DNA from 4 places in the Sphingobium sp. B11D3A genome. Region 3 is predicted to be linked to each of the others. Evidence: predicted binding sites of a transcription regulator. Region 3 holds the regulator's gene; each other region holds the start of a gene.
What was found. Region 3 encodes LexA, which represses DNA repair genes until DNA is damaged. Its sites were predicted from a motif close to GTTCCNCNCTTGTTCT; they were not measured.

Region 1 (4,211 bases), 2.3 Mb from region 3:
GATGGGCGACTGATCGATGTCGATCACCTTGTCGAGATGCTCCAGCCCCTCGATCTTGTCATGCGCGCCGGCGATGACGCGGGCGCCATTCAGCGCGCGGGCGCTGGCGGCATAGAGCGTATCGATGGTGAAGCTGGACTTGCCCGAGCCGGAGACGCCGGTGATGCAGGTGAAGGTACCGAGCGGGATGGACGCGCTGACGCCCTTGAGATTGTTGGCACGGGCATTTTTGACGGTCAGCTTCTTGCCGCTGCCCTTGCGGCGCTTGGCGGCGACGGGGATTTCGCGCGTGCCGTTGAGATAATCGGCGGTGAGCGAGCCCTGCGTCGCCAGCACATCGGCCAGCGTGCCCTGCGCGACGATCTCGCCGCCATGCACGCCGGCGCCCGGCCCCATGTCGACGATATGGTCGGCCGCGCGGATCGCGTCCTCATCATGCTCCACCACGATGACGGTGTTGCCGAGATCGCGCAGGCGCTTGAGCGTCACCAGCAGCATGTCGTTGTCGCGCTGGTGGAGGCCGATGCTCGGCTCATCCAGCACATAGAGCACGCCGGAGAGGCCCGAGCCGATCTGGCTGGCGAGGCGGATGCGCTGGCTCTCGCCGCCCGAGAGCGTGCCGCTGGTGCGGTCCAGATTGAGATAATCGAGGCCGACATTGTTGAGGAAGCCGAGCCGCTCGATAATCTCCTTGAGGATGGCCTTGGCGATCTGGTTCTGCTGGTCGGTCAGCTGCTGGGGCAGGGCAGTGAACCAGGCCAGCGCATCCACCACGCTCATGCGGGTGGGGGTGGCGATGTCCTGCATCGCGACCTTCACGGCCAGCGCCTCGGGCTTTAGGCGCGCGCCGCCGCAGGTCTCGCAGGGCTGCGCGGTCTGGAACTTGCCCAGCTCCTCGCGCATCCAGGCGCTGTCCGTCTGCAGCATCCGGCGGTTCAGATTGCCGATGACGCCCTCGAACGGCTTGGAGACGCTGTAGCTCTTGCGCCCATCCTGGAAGGTGAGGGTGACCGGCTTGCCGCCCGTGCCGTGCAGGATGATGAGGCGCACCTCGCCCGGCAGCTCGCTCCACGGCGTCTCCAGGCTGAAGCCGAAGGCCTTGGCGAGGGAGGCGAGCACCTGCATGTAATAAGGGCTCGGCGGATTGGACTTGGCCCAGGGCACGATCGCGCCCTTTTTGAGCGTCAGCGCCTCATTGGGGACAACGAGCTGCTCGTCGAACTCCAGCTTCTCGCCCAGACCATCGCAGGCCGGGCAGGCGCCCTGCGGCGCGTTGAACGAGAACAGGCGCGGCTCGATCTCCTGAATGGTGAAGCCGCTGACCGGGCAGGCGAATTTTTCGCTGAAGATGATGCGGTTGGCCGGGATGCCGGCGTTTTTCATGCCTTTTTTCAGCCCCTCCCCTTCAGGGGAGGGGTTGGGGTGGGGCTGCTGCGTCGCGCCCGTGACTTCCGATGACGGCATTGAGCCGCCATCTCCAGCACCCACCCCTTGCCCCTCCCTTGAAAGGGAGGGGTTAAGGAGAGACGCCACCGTCCCCTCAGCCAGATCCACATAAGCCAGCCCCTCGGCCAGCTTGAGCGCGGTCTCGAAGCTCTCCGCCAGCCGCTGCGCCATATCTTCGCGGACCACCACGCGGTCCACCACCACCTCGATGTCGTGCTTGTACTTCTTGTCGAGCGCGGGGGCTTCCTCGATGGGGTAGAATTCGCCATCGATGCGCACGCGGGTGAAGCCGGCCCGCTGCCACTCGGCCAGCTCCTTGCGATACTCGCCCTTGCGGCCGCGCACGACCGGGGCGAGCAGATAGACCCGCGTCCCTTCCGGCAGCGCCAGCACGCGGTCGACCATCTGGCTGACCGTCTGCGCGCTGATCGGCAGGCCGGTGGCGGGGGAGTAAGGCACGCCCACGCGCGCCCACAGCAGGCGCATATAGTCGTAGATCTCGGTCACGGTCGCGACCGTGGAGCGCGGGTTGCGGCTTGTGGTCTTCTGCTCGATGGAGATGGCCGGCGAGAGGCCGTCGATATGCTCGACATCCGGCTTCTGCATCATCTCCAGGAACTGGCGCGCATAAGCAGAGAGGGACTCCACATAGCGCCGCTGGCCCTCGGCATAGATGGTGTCGAAGGCGAGGCTCGACTTGCCGCTGCCGGAGAGGCCCGTGATGACGACCAGCGCATCGCGCGGCAGATCCACGTCAATGCCCTTGAGATTGTGCTCGCGCGCGCCGCGCACCGAAATATGGGTAAGGCTCATGGGCGGTGTTCTATCTCTGTTCCTGAAGGGAATCCAGCGGCAAGGTTCAGCCAGAGGCACAGATAGGATCGCCCGAGGCCAGATGCGAGATGGCCCGACGGACATTCGAGCGATTGCACGTGCATCGAGTCTTGATCTTAATCATTGTACCAGCAGGCCGTGGCGTGGAATGCCCGGCCCGACAGACGACGGAGAACGACATGACCCTGGCACGTTACGCACGACTGGCGACCCTTGCAGGCACCATGATGGTTTCAGCCACCGTCGCGCTGGCGCAGGACACGCCGCAGGAGCAGGAAGAGCGGCGTGTGCTCCATGCCGAGCAGGCAAAGCTGGCAGCGCAGCAGATGAGCGATTTCGAAGCGCAGAAGAAGGCCATTGCCGACGAGCAGGCCGCGCGTGAACAGACCTATCGCGACGCGCTGGCGGCACGGGATGCGAAGATCGCCGCCGAACAGGCGCAGGCCGCCGAGGCGCGGGCGAAGTGGGAGGCGGATGTCGCGGCCTGTCTGGCTGGCGACAAGACCAAATGCGCGCCGCTTCCGCCGAAGACCAGAAAGTAGGAGGCCATCTCCCGCGCGACGGCTCCTGGCAAACGCTAGGGGCTGACGTCGTGGACCAGATGCTCAAGCTCGGCGGGGTCCGGATAGACGCCCGCCAGCACGTGATCGAAATGGGTGCGCACCATGTCGTTGCATGAACAGGCGCGCTGACGCAGCCGATCCGCATCCAGCACGACGAGCGAGCCGCGCCGGGTCTGGACGAGCCCGTCGGTCTTGAAGCTCTTGATCAGGCGGCTGGCATAGCTGCGCGCAATGCCGAGAAGGGACCCGAATTCCTCCTGCGTCATCATCACCTGATTGTTGCCGGTGCGATCGACAGCGGCCGTCAGCCATTTGGCCGCCCGCATCTCCAGGCTGTGGACGGCGTTACACGCGACCGACTGGAAAATCTGGGCGAGCAGACAGTCCGCATAGCGGCTGAGCAGATCGCGAATGGCGGGAGAACTCGCTTTCAGCGTCTCCAGCGTCGCAGAATCGAACCGGGCGAAATAGCCGCCATGCATCACGCATGACCGGGAGTAAGCCGCCAGCCGCCCGCTGCTGACGATGCCGCCCACAGCGCCCTCACGGCCGACCATCGCGATCTCGACCGACGAGCCGTCGTCCATCAGCACGTGGAAAGTCGCGACCGCATCGCCAAGGGGGAAATAAGCGGCCACCACGGTATCGCCGGGGTCGTAAAGGGTCGTGCCCGTGGGTAGGCGCACGACGCGCGCCACTTTGGCCATAAGGGCCAGATCGGCAGGGTTCAGCGCTGCCACCAGATTGTTATGATCGATGCCGGGCGAGACGATGTCGTGCATGCGATGCATAACGATCAGCCCCCGCCGCAGTTCCCGTCTATGTTCAAAAGTGAACAGACATCCATCAACTCACCGCGCATAGAGGCACCGCAGAGCCGCGTTCATGATAGTAAACGGGCCGCAAAGGGTCAGTAACAGGGGCAGGCCGGCGCCTCTCGTTGAATGTTCGAGGAACCGGGGATGCTGAATGTTCTTTTGCTTGAAGATGAAATGCTTATCGCGCTCGACCTTGAGTTGACGTTGCGCGAATTGGGGGCGGATGAGGTCTATCCCGTCGCCACAGTGAGCCAGGCGATTACAGCTCTGGAAAGCGGCAATATCACCGGTGCGATCGTCGATTATAATCTGGGCGGCGAAACCTCGGAGCCAGTTCTGATGGAACTGGAGGCGCGCAAAATCCCGTTCGTGGTGATGAGCGGCTATCCGGACAGCAGCTATCTGGGCGATGGCACCAGGGATTGGCCGATGCTTCCCAAGCCGGCGGGGCTGAGCGCCCTGCGCGAGGTTCTTGCCAGCATGAAAGCCTCGAAAAGCTAGGCGTAACGCGCTATCGCCGTGACGGGAGGCTGGCGAAGCAGGGCGCATT
Region 2 (4,211 bases), 150 kb from region 3:
GCGCAGATCGGGGCAGATGAAACTGAAATCTCTGGATTGGTCCGGCTTCCGCAGCGGAGTGGCTAAGTTCTCTGCTTGGAACAAGCGCTGGCTCGCAACATGGTGGCTATGGGGTCCTTTGCTCTTCGCCTCGATGGCATACCTCAACCCTCACAATGACCGGGCAGACATGTACGATGTTGCCCGATCTGCGCCGCGCATTGTGCGAGAAGGTGTGGTGGACGTTGGAGGAATTGGCACCCGGTGGATGACGCTCCATATGGCGAATGTCAGCCGGCAAATAAGCTGCGAAGCCGCCCGATGGAGATCGCGGGATATCTATTGCCTTCCCCAAGAGCGCTTCCCCCTCCGTGCCAAATTGACGCTGGTGGACTACAAAGGGCATTGGTTGATCATCAGCGCCGCTGACAAAAATGGCGTGATCCTCAGTGAGCAAAAGCAACTCGGCTATTTGAAGCGCAGTTCGGAGTTCAGTAAATCAAGGACCCCCGGCAAAACATTTATCGAGATGTTCATCTTGGGATCTGCAGTCGGCGGCCCGCTTACGCTCCTCGCGTTCCGCCGACGCAGGAAGCTTCAACAAGCGGCAAACGCTGCCAGCCAGCCCGAATGACCGACGTACGCTCTACCGCGCCACCGGGATCTGCCGAATATCCGTCGTCCATGAGGGGCTCTTCTGCCCCCGCTTGGTGTCGAAGCTCCGCTCGCCAAAACCCTGCGCCGCCAGCTGGATCGTCCCCCGGCCGAACCGGTCGTTGAGCCCGTCCATCGCCGCCAGCAGGCCGCGCGCACGCGGGTCGGCCTGGACGAACAGATCGCCTTGGCCTGTCCCTTCCGGCACCAGCTCCTCCAACAGCACACCGCACTTGGTATAGACCGCCCCCGGCTGATGCATCGCCTCCATCATCTTGCCGGCGAGGGCGGCGATGATGCGCGGATCGTTACTCGGCGGCGAAAGGCGCGTCTGCCGGCTCGCCGAGGGCGCATTGGCGCGGAACCGCGATCCATGCGCAAAGGCGATCAGCCGCGTCGCCATCAGGCTCTGCTCCCGCAGCTTCTCCGCCGCGCGCACCGCGCGCCGCACCATGGCCTCGCGCAGTTCGCCCAGGTCGGTCACCGGCGCGCCGAACTGGCGCGTCACGGCCGTCGCCTTGCGCGCCTCCGGCTCGGGCTTAAAGTCGTCGCAGGCGATGCCGTTCAGCTCCAGCACCAGGCGCTCGAGCACGACCGTGCCGATCGAGCGCGCCACCGCCGGGGGCAGGGCGACCAGATCGGCCACGGTGCGCACGCCCAGCGGCTGCAGCCGCGCCGCCAGGGCCCGCGCGATGCCCCACACCTCCGTCACCGGCCATTGCGCAAACAGCCGCGCGCGCAGCTCGCTATCGTGGAGATCCACGACGCCGCCCCATACCTTCTCCGTGGCCTTGGCGAGTGCATTGGCCACCTTGCAGAGCGTGCGCGTCGGCCCCAGGCCGATCCGCGTTGGCAGGCCCACCGTGCGCAGGATCGCGGCGCGCAGCGCGTGCGCGGCCGCCACATCGCCGCGGCCGTCGGCCAGCGTCGGCAGCCGATAGAAGCTCTCATCGATCGAATAGATCTCCACCAGGTCGCTATGCTCGCCGATCACCGCGTTGAACCGGCGGTTCATGTCGGCATAGAGCTCATAATTGGAGGATCGCAGCTCGATGCCGTGCCGCTTGATCACGTCGCGGATCTTGAACACCGGATCGCCCATCTTGATGTGCAGCGCCTTCGCCTCGGCGCTGCGGGCGATCGCGCAGCCATCATTATTTGAGAGGACAATCACCGGCACGCGCCGCAGGCGCGGGTCGAACACCCGCTCGCTGGAGACATACATGTTCTCCACATCGACGATCGCCCAGCTCACCGCTGATAATCGCGCACGCCCGCGCGCACCACGCCCCATATCTCCGTCGATTCATCGGCGAGGTGGTTGGCATAGCTCTGCCGGCTGTTGCGCGCTTCCAGATAGGGCACGCCGCCGCGATAGACGAGCTGGCGGCACACAAAGCCGCCGGCGACGATCGCAATGACGATATGGCCGTTGCGCGGCGTCACATCGCGATCCACCACGACGACATCGCGGTCGGAAATGCCAGCGTCGATCATGCTGGAGCCGTCGATGCGAAAGACGAAGCTCCCGGCCCGATTGAGCCGCAGCAGCTCGGCCAGATTGATAGCGTCCTCCTCCCAATCCTGGGCGGGGCTTGGAAAGCCGGCTCCCGCCACGCCGATCGGCTTAAACCGGATGCCCGGCGCCATATCGGCGAGCGGGACCGGCTGCGCGATTGGCAGCAGCATGATCAGATTCCCTGGCTCGTCAGCTCACATAACGCCAAAGAGAACAGATTGGGAACATCCCAAACGTGCGGCTCGTCGCTTTCTGCTCGATGCGGGTCGGCAGCCTAACTGCCAGTGGGAGGCGTGACGTACGTTCCCGTGGCCAGGCCGACGATAACATAGCCGACGTTCAGCCATGACAGCCAGCACACCAGAAGCGCGCCCAATCCATGGCCGACGGCGAAGTTCATGCCCATCGATATGAAGACGCCAACGAAATAGGCAATCGAGCTCATCTCCGCGATCTGCTGTGCAGAGTTGGCGGTGGCGCTTTTGATCGCACGCAGCTCCGTCAGAATCTCGGAATTCCCCATGCTGCCGTGCATCTGCCCCTGCGCTGGAACTCCAGCTAGGCCAGTGACGCGGCCGGCATAACCGCAACCGCCGCATCCTTCGCAAACTGCGCCGAAGGATCTCGAGCCGTTACCGTTGCAGAGTCTGCAAAAGGTGACGGGTTCGAGGATGTGCACGGACCCAGCACCGCCGCAGCCCTCGCAAATGGCCCCAAATGATCTGGATCCGTTGCCGCTACAAAGCATGCAAGATACAGCTGTCGTCATGATTCCCCCACATTTTGCCAATCAAGCGCCTGCCTAGTTTCGCGGCCGCAGTGTCAGTGCGTCCAGATCCTTGCGCTCATAGGTGTTGAGATAGACCGGCTTTTCAGCGGGCTGCAGCACGCCGCCGGAAAACTTGAATTCCTCAAACTGGCCGCCATGCGTCTCGCCTTTTTCATCACGGCGGAGTGCATAGCGATAGCAGAATTCGTGCCCCATTACGCCGGCCCAACGCTCGCGGAGGTCCTTGCGCCAGCTTTCGAGGCCCTCAGGCTCGGCGCTGATATCGGTCGATTGAATCTTCGCCACATTGTCGACCGTAATGTAGTAATTGGCCCGCTCGACGGACCACTCATCCGAGGTCACGCAAATGGCGTCGCCTTTGAGTATCTGCCGATCCCTCATGACATGCTTCTCGGCACTGTCCCATTTATAGACGGCGATCGTGTTCACTTGGGTAGGGCTGACGACAGTTTCGGCATATTGCACGTTGTCGCAGCTGTCCCCGTCGCCAGGACGATAGCAGTACACAACGCCATTCTTGAATTTGTCGAACATCGTTTGGGCCGAGACATACAGCCTGCCATCCGGCGTTGTGGCCGGCGTCGCGGCTGCAGCTTCCTGGCTGCTTCCCGCGGAATTGCCCGCAGCGTTACTGTCGGGCGCTCTCTGCTCTGAGCATCCAGCCAAAATGATGAGCGCAGCAGCAACTATAGGTGCGCGAACACGATTCTTCTTTCCCACGATGACCCCCCACAAGGTTTACGCAATGTTCACCGAGTGTGGAGAAGTGGCAAGGGTGAAAACGACGGCGCGATCATTGGCGCATCTATCGGTGTCTAGCGCAGTGATGGTCTAAGCCGGCTCGGCGCAGGCACCTAGGTCAAATGCGGTGCCCCTGCAGACAGATCTGCTGCTCGTCACAGCGCAGGTGCTGCATCATCATCTGCCTTATTCTGATGATCTTCGAGCATGGCGCTTCAGCGTCGAAATCGAGGCTGACTTTCGTCTGCGGCGCGTACCCGGTCAGCTGGCCGAGATAGTCATCAGTGACCGCCTCGTAGCCCCGGTCAGTGACATCGATGCCGTTCCAGAGAACGCGTCCGGAGCGGGTGACTTTGATGATATTCGCAGGCAATGGCTCGACAGAAAAGCCCTCGCTGTCTCTGATGCTCTGGTCGTGCCATGAGTAGAACCCAGGCCAGGGAGCTGCGCAGTTTTGAGCTTGCTTTGAACTGCAAGACGCCAGCGCGAACAGGCTGAGCAAACAGAAGCTGCGCAGCGCCACCGAGG
Region 3 (4,211 bases):
TTGAAGCGGTGACGAAGGATCGGTGAACGACATGTTCTAGCGTGGGAAGCGGCCGCTCAAGCCGGAGCGCGTTTGTCGAAGAATGAACAAGGCTCAGGGATTTTGATAAGTGGGCTGAAATCAACCGTCCAAAGATCAAGTTCGTACAGATCCCCGTCTTGGTCCAGAATCAACCCAACCCTAACTTGCATCCCATCTTCGTCGTAAAAGCCGCAAGAGCCAGCCTCGCCTCCATATGTGCGTTCGAGCTTTTGCGATACAAATGACAGGCTTCCCATCCCGCCATCATCCATCTCCTCAACGAGAAGCTCAGGCGGTAGGGCGTTACTGCACTCGTTCACCTCCCAAAGGTAGGCAACCAACGCCCGCTCTTCAGGCTTAAGAGGGCGAGGTGCAGAGTGCATTTAACGTCAAATAAGGGATTCAATATTGACTGCAATGACATGGTATCTGGACAGGCAGGTTTTAAGATTGCCGATGATAGCTGACGTTCTTGCCACCAACCCACTTCACGGCCGCCCCTGGAAGCGTCCCGCCCGAGCCGTCCTACTCAATCCATAGCCCATGCGCCCGGTGCCAGTCTTCCAGCCCCTCGTCTGGATAGCCGTCGAAGCACTGGTCATCCGACCCGATCTGCGGCTCGACCCAATTCGCCTTTGATCCGAGCATCATGTGCACCAGCGACGGCGGCTTGGGCAAATCGCTGTCGATCGCGGAAGCGAAAGGGTGGAGCAGGTCGGGATACTCTGGGCTGAACACCCAGAGCGCGCTCGCGCAGGCCGGGCAGAAGTGCCGCTCGCCGGTGCTGACGCGGCATCCGCCCTCGCCCCCACCGCCGCCATCGTCCAGCGCAGCGTGATAGACGGCGGTCTCGCCTTCCACCTTGTGCGTGCGCTTGTCGGCGTGGAGATTGATGGCATAGCCGCCACCGCCGGCGGTCTTGCGGCAGATCGAGCAATAACAGCGCAGAAAGGGCACCGGCGCATGGCTGTCGACGGAAAAGCGCACGGCGCCGCATCGGCAGGAACCTTCGAGCTTGAGGGGCATGGCACGGTCCTCTTGTAGTGATCGTCTGTCAAGCTGAACCGCTGCCCTCCCCGCCGGTTCCCTCAGCGCCCATTGCGCGCTTCCCCTTGCGGCCACTTAATCCTTGATCTGCGCGCGCATCCTCCGCATGGCGAGCGCGCCCGGTGCCCGGCCCATGTCCGGTGGCCGCGTGCCCTGGCAGGAGATGTCCGCCCGTGATCGTTCGCAACCGCCTTGGCTTGCTCGAAGTGCTGTTCGCCTATCGCGGCACGATCATGCCGCATATCCAGCATCGGCTGGCAGGCATCGCCGTGGCCAGCGTGGCGGCCATTCTGGCAGCGCGCGCCTGGCCAGGGCTATTCGCGCAGATCAGCGGCATTCCATTCGCCCTGATCGGCCTGTCGCTCTCCATCTTCATGAGTTTCCGCAACAGTGCCTGTTATGATCGCTGGTGGGAGGGCCGCAAGCAATGGGGGGCGCTGATCATCGCGAGCCGCTCCTTCGCACGGCTCACGTCCTCGCTGCCTGAGGAGGAGCGCGCCCCGCTGCTCCGCGGCGTCTGCGGCTTCACCAACGGTCTTGCTGCCCGCCTGCGTCAGCACGACGAGGCTGCCGCGATCGGCCGGTGGGTGAACGATGGACCGTGGCGCACCTCCCCGAACCCGACCGACACCGTACTCTACGAGATGGGCGCGCACTGCCTGCGCCTGTCCGCAGACGGGCGGATCAACCCGATCCATCATTCGCTCATCGAGGGCCAACTCAAGGCGCTCAGCGATGTGCAGGCGGCCTGTGAGCGGATCGCCAGCACGCCGGTTCCGTTCACCTATTCGCTCATTCTCCACCGCACGACCTACGTCTTCTGCCTGTTGCTGCCCTTCGCGCTGGCGGGCTCGCTGGGCTGGTGGGCCCTCATTCCGGTGCTGGTGGCGAGCTATACCTTCTTCGGGCTGGACGCCTTGGGCGATCAGCTGGAAGACCCGTTCGGCTATGATCCCAACGACTTGCCGCTCGATGCGATGACACGGACGGTCGAACGCGAAATGCTCGCCCGCCTCGGCGCGACCGATCTTCCCGCACCCATCGCGCCTGACCAGCACATCCTGACCTGATCGCTCGCCCGTGCGTGGGACGACACGCCAGCCACCGAGACCTGAGATATTTGGCCGATCCGTGTTGACGTGGCTCGATTCGTTTCCTAAACGTTCTCCGTCCGTTCCATATTGGGGAACCACTCATGTTGACCGCCAAGCAACAGCAACTGCTCAGCTACATCAAGCAGCATCTCGATCAGGGTGGCGTCTCGCCCAGTTTCGAGGAGATGAAGGAGGCGCTGGACCTCAAGTCGAAGTCCGGCATCCATCGGCTGATCAGCGCGCTGGAAGAGCGCGGCTTCATCCGCAGGCTGCCCAATCGCGCGCGGGCGCTCGAAATCCTCAAACTGCCGGATGGTATGCCCGTGGCAGAGCGGACGGAAGAGCCGGCGGCGGCCACCAACGTGACCCCGCTGCGCAAGGCGGCCACCGCGCCGGCGCGGACGATCTCCATCGCCGCCAATGACGTGATCGAAATTCCGCTGCATGGGCGCATCGCTGCCGGTCTTCCCATCGAGGCGATGGAGAGCGACACCATGTTGCCGGTCCCGGCCGCGTTGCTGGGCGCCGGCGATCATTACGCGCTAGAAGTCTCCGGTGACTCGATGATCGAAGCAGGGATTTTTGACGGTGACTTCGCGCTGATCCAGCGGACCGAAACGGCGCGCGATGGCCAGATCGTCGTGGCCCTCATCGACGAGAATGAAGCGACGCTCAAATATTTCCATCATGACGGCCGCAAGGTGCGGCTCGATCCTGCCAATCGCGACCATGAGCCCCAAACCTATGAGGCGCGGCAGGTGCGCATTCAGGGCCGGCTCGCAGGGCTCTTGCGGCGCTATAACTGAGGCGGGCGATATGGGACGCCGGCTCTAGCGCGAGCCGGTGCCCGCGATCCAGGGATGGCGGCTGCGCGGGTCGTGGCCCGGCACGATCTCCCGACTGTCGAGCAGGATCAGTGCACCGCCCATGGCATTCAGCGCAGGCCGATCCAGCTTTGCCCAGCGCGGCACACATCCCGGCGGCAGGGGCCGGTCAGCGATCACAAGATCGGCCTGCGCGCAGGCGGCCACCAACTCGGGATAGGGAACGAGCAGGCGCGAGCGACTGATCAGCAGGTGAACCGGCGGCTGGTCAGCACGGCCCGGCAATGTCATCGCGCACATGTCCCGCGTGCATCCCGTGTCCGGCGCCTGCGCGAGGGACGCAAACTCACCGTCATAGGCGCTCGCTTCAGCCAGAGTCGTGCGAACATAGTCCCCGCTTCGGTCCCGCAGCAGTGCCATGCGCCCATCGCGCAGGCGCACCGCCACATGATGGCCGTCGGCGGTGACGAGCACGTCGGCGGACGGTGCCAGAAATGTCAGGAAAAAGCCTAGCGCCGTCAGAGGCAGGCCCCACCAACGCAGCGCCGTGTGCCAGAGCATCAGCCACAAGAGGCCGATCATGGCGAGCGCAAAGGCCAGTCCGCTGGAGACGGGCAGCGATAGCGTCGCAAAGGGCTGACTGGCGATAGTATGCGCAATCCACAGCAGGAACTTGAGCGCCACACCGACCACCCACCAGACCGGCGCCCCCAGCCCCACAGCGTCGAGCACCAGCGCGAGCACCTCAGCCGGCATCACCACGAAACTTGTGAGCGGAATGGCGATCATATTGGCCGCCGCGCCAAGCAGGCCCGAGCGATGAAAATGGGCAAAGGCAATCGGCGTCAGCACCAGCTCGACCAGCAGCCCGGTCGCCAGCAAGGCGCCGAGGCTGCGGGTCCAGCGCTTTATCCGCCCCTCGTCGCGTCGCTCGAACAGCCGCCGTGCGGGGGGATATTCGTAAAGCGCCACGATTGCGGTCACGGCAACGAAGCTCATCTGGAAGCTGGGGCCGATGACAGCCTCAGGCCAAAAGATCATCACGATCAGCGCGCCGGTCGCGATCAAGCGCAGCCCGATTGCCTCGCGGCCCAGAGCCATGCCCGCGATCACCAGCAAGGCGGCAATGCAGGAGCGGATCGTCGGCACCTGCGCCCCGGTGAACACAGTGTAGCCGATGCCCGCCGCGCCGCCCACGCAGGCGGCGATCATCAGCACCGGCCAG
Region 4 (4,211 bases), 490 kb from region 3:
TAAAGCGTAGATCATTATTCACTGTCGACGTTCTAAAACTGCTGTTTAGAAAGTAAGTTTGAAAATATATTTCCTCAGCCAAATAGGTTCTCTTCGCCCCGTTCAAAAAAACCTGAGCCTTTCTATCTTCTACAATTTTGCGTGCTGCCGAATGCGGTAAGGACATCCAGACCGTCCCAACGAATATCTTCTCAAAAGGCATAATTTTATTGCGGCTTATTTTAAGCCTTTTTTGACCCCATGCGAACAGGCGATCCAGATATTTATGTAGTGATCCTGAAAATGGTGGGCCGCCCTGCAGAAAATAGAAAATATTGTAGTGCCGATATCTCTCTGCGACATGATCAGGTGAGATCTCCAGCGGCTCATATTTCATAAAAATGCGCCCGTCACATTTAGTCTGAAAATCCTCAACTGTCGCAATCGGATAGTCTTGCCCGCTTACAAGGTGGACATAGTCACAATCGTCATACTTCACCGCAATCTTAAGAAGATCCAAAATAGCATAGAGATGCGTAACTGATCCCCAGCGGACCCGATAGGTACGCTGACAATGACATCCAAGCGCAGTCAACCTCTCCAATTGATCATTACTGATCCGACTTCTCTTGTCGACGTGAATGATCACCCGGAAAAATGCGCGATCAAGGCGTCGCACCATCCGCTCTAGTGTGGGAAAGTCCTTATAGGCGGTAATGACGACGGCATGCATTCTTACTGATCCTTCAGCTGATTAATATGCTATCAACATAGCGCGATCTGGCGGCAACCACTGGGCGAAGAATCCTCTTAAAGAAATTGTTGCGCCGACGAGCTAAGTTTTCAGATATTGCAGAAGTATTACATTTGCGTTCTATCAATCCACACTCGTCGGCGGATGACGCTATTTTTTCTAAATTCGATTGGTGTCGAGCCTAAAGAAATGCAAAATCGAGGCCCAAGACCAGCAACCTCGCCAACTGAAGAGGATCTGGAGCGACAATCTGCAACTGCGAATCGGATATTGAGGGCAGCCCGATCTCAAGCTTTCGACCACCCTAAATGGGGACCTCGGACCTTTTGACACACGTAGAAAAGTTCACAGGAACAGTGGAACGAAATGAGAACCTGTTGCCCCTGCCCCACAAGCGCAAGCCCGTCACTCGATATGGCCCTGCTCGCGGAAGAAGCTGTTGAGGGCGCCGAGCATCGTCTGCCACCAGTCGACGACATCGGCGAAATTGCGCTGGGTCAGGCCGCCATAGGTCGTCACGTCATAGGTCAGGTCAAGCGAGCCATCCTCGTCCACCGCCATCTGGCTGAACCGGTTCTTGCGGTTCCACAAATTGGCGAGCTCTGGCGTGTTCTTGCCGTCGTCCACGAAGCTGGTGGAGAAGTGGAGTGAGGCGCAGTCCTTGCCATCCTCGCATTCGTAGAAATAGATGTTGAAGTTGTAGCCGCTTGCCGCGCTGGTGATCATCGGGTTGCCGGTGGACTCACTCTTGCTCAGGCTGGCCTTGTAACCCGCGTCCTGGATCGCCTTCACCACCGTCTCGGGCGCATTCGCGCAGACGAGCCCCTTGCCGCACGGTTCCTCATCGGCCGCATGAGCGGTCGCCGCCATCATCACAAGCGCACATGCTGCAGCCGAAATCCAAGCGGTCGTCTTCATCGTCGTCCCCATTTTCCCGTTACTGCCACGGCCTTATCGCGATGAAGCCGACATCGCCACACCGCAAAGCCTATTGCGGTTGCGTTCTCTATATGTTCTATTGACGCATGACTGCGATCAAGGGCCGCGGCGCCTCGGCCAACGAGGTATCGAGCCGTTTTCATTTGCCCGCGCGCGAGGTGGATGGCGACTGGCTGGATGCGCGACTGGCGGACGAGGAGGATCAGCCGCCCCCCCTGCGCACCACCGTGACGCTGGAGCAGGCGCGCACGATCATCACCCGCAACAATTCCCCTGACATTGGCTTTGAGCAATCGGTGAATGCCTATCGGGGCTGCGAGCATGGGTGCATTTATTGCTTTGCGCGGCCGAGCCATGCCCGGTTCGATCTCTCGCCGGGGCTGGACTTCGAGAGCCGGTTGTTCGCCAAGCCGGACGCGGCCAGGCTGCTGCGGCAGGAACTCGCCAGGCGCGCATATGTGGTGAAGACCATTGCGATGGGGACGAACACCGACCCCTATCAGCCCATCGAGGGGCGGTATCGCATCACGCGGGCCTGCATCGAGGTGCTGGCGGACTGCCGCCATCCGCTGATGATCACTACCAAATCCAACCGGGTGCTGCGGGATCTCGATCTGCTGGGGCCGATGGCAGCGCAGGGGCTGGTCGCGGTGGCGATTTCGCTCACCACGCTGGATGCCGGGCTGCACCGCAAGCTGGAGCCGCGCGCGCCCTCGCCGGCCAGTCGGCTCGCGGCGATCCGCGGGCTCTCCCAGGCGGGAGTGCCGACCCATGCCAGCCTGTCACCGATGATCCCGGCCATCAACGATCATGAGATCGAGGCGCTTGTCGCGGCGGCCGCAGAGGCGGGCGCGCAATCGGTCTCGTTCATTCCGGTGCGACTGCCCTCCGAGGTCGCGCCGTTATTCCGGGACTGGCTCGAGGCACATTATCCGGACCGGGCCGCCAAGGTGATGAGCCTCATTCAGTCGATGCGGGGCGGGCGCGACAATGATCCCAATTTCGGCACGCGCATGCGTGGGTCCGGGGCTTATGCGGAGTTGATCGGCACGCGCTTCCGCGTCGCTCAGGCACGCCATGGCCTTGGCAAGGGCCGCCTTGCGCTGCGGCACGATCTGTTCGTGCCGCCGTCCGATCAGGGCGATCTGTTCAGCATGCTGCGATGAACAGACCGCCCTTCGGCTATGTCAGATCAGTTGAAGGACACGCGCATCGTCGCCTTGCGACCCCGCAACGTGTAGCCAACCGCGCCGAAGCCGATGACCAGCATGGCCCAGACAGCAGGCTCGGGCACCGGCGGAGCGTTGGTTCCGTTTACGGCAATATTGTCGATGTTCGCCGAAGCGCCACCGACAACGAAGCCGAAGACGACCCGGTCAACCAGATTGCTGGCGCCGGCGATCGTGGAGAAATCCCCGGAGAAGGTCGAGAGCAGGCTGAATACCGGCATCTGACCCGAAAAGCCGGTCACGCTGTAGAGCAGGTTGCTGTCCACGGTCGCCAGATCGAAGCTGTCCAGCGTGAAGCTCGCGCCGCCCGCCGTCAGATCGAACAGGCTGAGCGCCGTCCCGCCGCCAAAGCCGACGCTGGGCGCGCTATTGCCCGAGCCGGTATCGACCACGGAAGACCCCAGCACATTGGCGAAGGTAAACCCGTCCTGCGTATAGCTGGTGAATGGATCACCCGATCCGGAGAGACCATCGAAGCTGATGATTGCGGCCTGTGATGGTGCCGCCAAGGCGGCTCCGGCCATCAGCGCCGCTGTGACAAGCGGCAGTTTGTACATAGTTTTCATCGGTAACTCCCAAGTCCTAAGAGTCACCCCCGGCGCCACCCGATGGAACGGGATGGCACCCCCGCCGCTGCGATGGTTAACATTTCGCAAACGCACAATAGCGCTGCGTTCAATTGTGCTCACGAGGCGAGGAAAGCCGCCTCGGCTCGCGCTCCGGCGCGGTGCAGTGCAACACATCGCGCGTCAGGCACGGTTTAGCGGGAGGCGACCAGCGCCAGCTGTGGCCCGTGCTGAGCGAGCACCACCTTGGTCACACCGCGCACCGTTTCGACCCGCTCGCCAAGCTCTGCATCGAGCTGGAAATCCTCGCCGAGGATGACCCGCGCCCGCCCGCCATCGGGCAGCGCCGCGTCCAGCTCCACCGTCGATCGTGCCCCGCGCCGTTCGCCAAGCATCTGCCGGAGCGAAGGAATAGCGCCGGGCTCCTCGACGGAAATGACCATCCGCATTCGCGCCGTGCCCGCGAGGCGCGCGAAAGACTGAACGTTGCGCACGGTGACGCGCGGGGTCTCCTCACCGGGCTGGCGATCCAGCTCCACGGTCAGCAGGGCGCACTCGTTGCTCTCGTGCAGGGTTGCGAGCAGCTTGCAGCTTTCCTCATCGAAGCAACTGGCCTGGAACTGCCCGCTCGAATCCGAGAAGGTCGCCGAAGCATAGCGGGCGCCGCGCTTGGTCTCGCGCCAGCGTATATCCTCGATCAGCCCCGCCATCATCGCGCCGGTTCGGTCGCCGCCGCCAATGCCA

Region 1: the regulator LexA is predicted to act here: its motif matches at 2,267-2,282, upstream of uvrA (excinuclease ABC subunit UvrA).
Region 2: the regulator LexA is predicted to act here: its motif matches at 2,363-2,378, upstream of M2332_RS03280 (LexA family protein).
Region 4: the regulator LexA is predicted to act here: its motif matches at 1,735-1,750, upstream of M2332_RS01640 (PA0069 family radical SAM protein).

What each region holds. Positions count from the first base shown of each region.
Region 1 is NZ_JAOQOE010000001.1:3,100,181-3,104,391, forward strand. It holds gene uvrA (excinuclease ABC subunit UvrA) at 1-2,259, opposite strand, end outside; gene M2332_RS14480 (hypothetical protein) at 2,460-2,822, shown strand; gene M2332_RS14485 (Crp/Fnr family transcriptional regulator) at 2,858-3,625, opposite strand; gene M2332_RS14490 (hypothetical protein) at 3,788-4,162, shown strand.
Region 2 is NZ_JAOQOE010000001.1:684,130-688,340, reverse strand. It holds gene M2332_RS03290 (hypothetical protein) at 17-613, shown strand; gene M2332_RS03285 (Y-family DNA polymerase) at 626-1,927, opposite strand; gene M2332_RS03280 (LexA family protein) at 1,885-2,322, opposite strand; gene M2332_RS03275 (hypothetical protein) at 2,427-2,687, opposite strand; gene M2332_RS03270 (hypothetical protein) at 2,955-3,662, opposite strand; gene M2332_RS03265 (hypothetical protein) at 3,802-4,206, opposite strand.
Region 3 is NZ_JAOQOE010000001.1:830,889-835,099, forward strand. It holds gene M2332_RS03985 (DUF6984 family protein) at 57-404, opposite strand; gene M2332_RS03990 (GFA family protein) at 547-1,047, opposite strand; gene M2332_RS03995 (bestrophin family protein) at 1,242-2,138, shown strand; gene lexA (transcriptional repressor LexA) at 2,264-2,968, shown strand; gene M2332_RS04005 (ComEC/Rec2 family competence protein) at 2,993-4,211, opposite strand, start outside.
Region 4 is NZ_JAOQOE010000001.1:342,009-346,219, reverse strand. It holds gene M2332_RS01650 (beta-1,6-N-acetylglucosaminyltransferase) at 1-712, opposite strand, end outside; gene M2332_RS01645 (YbjN domain-containing protein) at 1,139-1,651, opposite strand; gene M2332_RS01640 (PA0069 family radical SAM protein) at 1,759-2,838, shown strand; gene M2332_RS01635 (PEPxxWA-CTERM sorting domain-containing protein) at 2,865-3,467, opposite strand; gene dnaE (DNA polymerase III subunit alpha) at 3,662-4,211, opposite strand, start outside.